One region of the Oceanobacillus sp. FSL W7-1309 genome, then DNA from elsewhere that is predicted to be linked to it. Evidence: predicted binding sites of a transcription regulator. Region 1 holds the regulator's gene; the other holds the start of a gene.

Region 1 (2,471 bases):
AAGATGCATCATAACAGACGCTCGCATTCCTGTTCCTACATTTGTTGGACAGCTAGTTAAATAACCTTTTGTTTCATCGTATGCATAATTTACCTTCTCTTCAATCCAATCATCGAAATCAAAAGCTTCTTCCAATGCCTTTTTTAACTGTAAACCAGGAAAATAAAGCTGAATACGAATATGATCCTCTTCATTTATCATGACTGAAACTTGCTCATTTTGTGAAATCATAACAGCAGCATGCTCATCGTGCTTTACTAAATGAGGACTAATTAAATGCTTTTCAACAAGCACGCTTTTTTCTACAGGTGTCAAATCTTTAATTGAGACAAATTCTAAATTCTTATAGTTTTGGAAGGTTTGATGTTCATATTCCTTCTTAAAAAAACTACGAATATCATCCAATTTCTCCTGTTCAGCAAGGATTGGATACGTAACATTTGCAAAGTTCCGTGCTAAGCGAATTCTACTACTCATCACAATATCATTATCAGGCCCTTGTTCGTGCATCCAGGGGCTAAGTGCTTCTTTGATAAAATGCTCTAAGCTCAAGATTCATCACCTGCTTCCGGCTCTTTATCCCCTTTTTCCAATGCTTTTATTTTATCCCGAACTTTTGCAGCTTCTTCAAAAGCTTCTGCTTCAATTAATTGTTGCAACTCTTCTCGATAGCTTTTCAGTTGTTTTTTTAATTGTAAGCCACTTCCAGCACGTTTTGGTATTTTGCCAAAATGCTTCGTATTGCCGGAATGTACTCTACGAAAAATTGGCTCTAGCTTGGAAGCAAAAGACTCATAGCAATGGGCACAGCCAAACTTACCAACTTGCTTAAACTTTGAAAATGTCATTCCACATTTCGAGCATTGCAATTCTTTTACCTGGTTTAATTGATTATCACTCATGCTCGTCATCTTTATCGTGTCAAAATTAAATAAACCAGTTAGTAAATCATGAAGGGAATAGCCTTCCTCTGGATAAGTGATATACCCCTTTTTCTTAGCACATGTCTCACACATACTTACTTTAGTTTCTTGTCCATTAATTACCTGTTTTACATGAAGTGTAGCTGGCCGTTCATGACATTCCTGACATTCCAATATCTATTCCCCCTTTACATACAACCTCTTTACAAAATCATCTGTAAAATACTGCTTTACTCACCTGCATACTTTAAGGTTAAAAGCATTTTTGATAGTATACGAGCACGTAATTCATCTCGTAATGGAAGTTTAAAAGCTAATGTCGTACGATCCATTGCACTAAGCATAATCTTTGCCTCGCGCTTTGTAATGATGGCTTCTTCTAATAAACGTTCTAAAACATCAATAGACGATCGCTGGGAAATAGAGCCATCAATCATCTGGATAATTTCATCAATAAGTTCCGACTTATCCTGATGCTTAATTCGCATGATACGAATATAACCTCCACCACCCCGCTTACTTTCTACTATATACCCTTTTTCTACAGTAAAACGCGTATTAATTACATAATTTATTTGCGAGGGAACACACTGAAATTGATCTGCAATTTCACTTCGCTTAATTTCAATTGCATTCTGCCCCTTCGCCTGTAGAACCTTTTTCAGATACTGTTCAATTACATCCGAAATATTGCTCATCTGCCCTACACCTTTCTGTATGAATTATCCAGCACGTTGTCTTTTGACTTTGACTATCTTTGACTATAGTTTCATTATACGCCAAAATGAAGGAGATGCAAACAACTTATGTATATATCTTAGACAAAATTAACAAAAACGAAACCAAAAACCTTCCACAAATTATCTGTGGAAGGTTTTTGAAATGGCATTATTTCGTTAATTCGGAGATGTTTTTTACTCCCTGAAATCGGGAGATCTCTTCAAAAATGGTAATCAGACTCTGTTTATCTTTCCGACCCATTTTTATATAGAATTTCCTTAAGCTGCTTTCTTGCCTTATAATCTCGATATTTGTTATAGAAAATTGCTGTTTTTCGATTACCTCTACTACTTGATTGATTTGAATCGTTTCATCAACAACCAATTCAATAAACGTGGTAGTCCTTGACCTAGGAAATATTCTTTCAATATGATTGAGGAAAATCAGACTGATTAATATAATAAGCGTTGTGAAAATAGCAACACTATACATACCTGATCCTACAACAAGGCCAATTCCAGCTACAGCCCAGATAGAAGCTGCTGTTGTCAGCCCACGGACTGTTCCACCATAAACAATAATCGTTCCTGCTCCAAGGAATCCAATTCCACTAATAACATAAGAGGGGATACGCGCAGGATCAAATCGAATATTATCATTTACTTCATTAAATGTACTAAACCCAAATAGGGACAAAATCATCATTAAACAAGCACCTACACCAACAAGAATATGCGTGCGGAACCCAGCAGAGTGATTATTAATCTCCCGTTCAAAACCAATTAAACCAGATAATACTAATGCAACAAGCAATCTTGTAATAATTAA
Region 2 (2,471 bases), on a different contig from region 1:
CAGCATTTAGGCAGATTGAAAATATAAAACTAATTGAGAAAACAGTTGGTTTAGATCAACTGCCTGAAAAATTGCAGGAAATTGCAAAGCTTCGTGTACAGCATGAGGATGTTTCCTTAAAGGAGTTAGGGGAATTGGTAACAAGTGGTAAAATCTCCAAATCTGGAGTGAATCACCGGTTGAAAAAAATTGATGATTTCGCAGACAAAATACGGCGTGGGGAAACGATGTTAAAGAATTAGTAAGTAAATTACTACATTCGTTTTGCTATTCATGTTATAATACTGATAATTCAAAGGATTACCGTTTAATTAAAGTAAAATCTTTAGAGGCAGATAGAAAAGATAAAAGCCTTCCTATCTGCTTCTAAATCAAAGAGAATTTCAGTAGTGTATGTAGATGATAGCGTTTTCTAAAAATGAGGAGGATGGATGATTTGATTGAAAGGTCGGTTAAGGTTGAATTAGAGACAGGGTTACAGGCTAGACCTGCAGCGCAATTTGTACAGGAAGCGAATCGCTATTCTGCAAATATATTTCTGGAGAAAGATGGTAAGAAAGTAAATGCCAAAAGTATTATGGGGTTGATGAGTCTCGCGATTACAAAGGGTGAAGATATTGTATTAATTGGTGATGGGGCTGATGAAGAGATGGCCGTTGATCACCTTGTTTCGTTTGTTGCAAAGCCTTAAGAGGAAATTTGACTCATTAGGTGATGCATCTCTGTCTAAAATTACGTTTTTTGATATAACGTTTTTATAAAAGCTATGTAAAGAGCCTGCAGGAACATTATAATGTTCCTGCAGGCTCGAGTTATTGATGGGTTTATTTTTCTTCTTTACGCTCTAAAATTTTATCAATCAAACCATATTCTACGGATGCCTGTGCAGTCATAAAGTTATCACGTTCTGTATCACGTTCGATAACTTCTAGTGGTTGACCAGTTTTTTCAGCCATAATTTCGTTCATTCTGCGCTTAATTTCAATAATACGCTTCGCATGAATTTCAATATCTGTTGCTTGCCCTTGAGTTCCACCTAAAGGTTGGTGAATCATAATTTCACTATTTGGTAATGCATAGCGTTTTCCTTTTTCACCGGCGGTAAGTAAGAATGCACCCATTGATGCCGCCATACCGATACAAATTGTAGATACATCTGGCTTGATGAAATTCATTGTATCGTAAATAGCCATTCCAGCTGTAATGGATCCACCCGGTGAGTTGATGTATAATGAAATATCTTTGTCTGGATCTTCAGCTTCTAGGAAAAGCAATTGGGCTACGATTGAGTTGGCCACATTGTCATCGATTCCACTGCCTAGTAAAATAATGCGGTCTTTAAGTAAACGTGAGTAAATATCATATGCGCGCTCTCCACGGTTGGTTTGTTCAATAACTGTAGGTACTAAATTCATTGTAAATCCTCCTTTAGTCTGTAACTTCGTACACCCATTTGATTGTACATTTTATGGATATAATTTCATAATAGCTTAATGGTCAATAAAGGTCAAACAAAAAGAAATATATTTGTTAAAAAATCTATACTCCATGATTCCCTTATTTTTGCATTATAAACCTTTTTCTTGAGTTAAGCATCAATGTGCGGAAGACTATATGAATAAGAGCCAAGTAAGTAATTATACCTTCATTTCTTACTTGGCTCTTATTATATCACGGATAACAACTAGCTAACTAATGGAATTGCAGCTGCTTAATTTGGTTTCATGTTCTTAAAAAGTGTTTCGATCTGCGCATGAAAGATGATGATTTCATTCAATCGCGCTGTTAGGATTGTTTGCTCTTCTAAAGTTAACTCGTTGCTGCTTTTATCTTTATAGTGGTTGTTTATTTCCTCTAAGGAGATTTTTTGACGACGTGCTATGTCAATCCATTTCCTCTGAAAGGAAGTCATAAATGTTTTAAAAAGTTGGGAATTTGCTTGATATAAATCTTTTCTTACCCCTTTTTTCCACACGCGTGTAACAAGGTTTAATTCAGCCAGACTTCGAATGTTCGTGCTAATAGATGTTTTGCTTTTTCCTAATGCGTCTGCCATCTCATCTAATGTTAGATCCTCTTCTGATAAATAAAGATATGCAAACAATCGTGCTTCTACAGTTGTTAGTCCAAACAATTCAATTGTCTTTGAGAATTCAATCATGATATTCACTATTATATCGTTCGTTTGAAGCTTGCCCATAGCATCCTCCTATACTGTCCCAATAAAAGCATACATCAAAATGGTAGGTATTAAAAATATGTTGTTAAGCAGTATTTTGGAGCAAATAAACGGAAATAAGCGAATAACAGAGGTGAAGTTCGTGCAATTTAAACTGTACGTATAAAACATACAAAAACAACCGAATTTAAAGTTTGTAGTTAAAATCGGAAAGGTTTATAGTTGTAAAGTGACTAATTGCTGTTCGGGTATAAGTGGCTTTGCTTTTTTGAGAAATTTTTCTTTTGAATTA

What was found. Region 1 encodes CtsR, which represses protease genes until heat stress. Its sites were predicted from a motif close to ATGGTCAATAAAGGTCAAACA; they were not measured.
Region 2: a site for CtsR is predicted at 1,494-1,514, ahead of clpP (ATP-dependent Clp endopeptidase proteolytic subunit ClpP). Genes of this name have one in related genera too.

What each region holds. Positions count from the first base shown of each region.
Region 1 covers NZ_JBBOBX010000001.1:1,577,618-1,580,088, reverse strand. The annotation lists gene NST46_RS07295 (protein arginine kinase) at 1-552, opposite strand, end outside; gene NST46_RS07290 (UvrB/UvrC motif-containing protein) at 549-1,097, opposite strand; gene NST46_RS07285 (CtsR family transcriptional regulator) at 1,154-1,621, opposite strand; gene NST46_RS07280 (MgtC/SapB family protein) at 1,812-2,471, opposite strand, start outside.
Region 2 covers NZ_JBBOBX010000002.1:46,808-49,278, forward strand. The annotation lists gene whiA (DNA-binding protein WhiA) at 1-242, shown strand, start outside; gene NST46_RS12930 (HPr family phosphocarrier protein) at 437-691, shown strand; gene clpP (ATP-dependent Clp endopeptidase proteolytic subunit ClpP) at 825-1,415, opposite strand; gene NST46_RS12940 (GbsR/MarR family transcriptional regulator) at 1,712-2,200, opposite strand.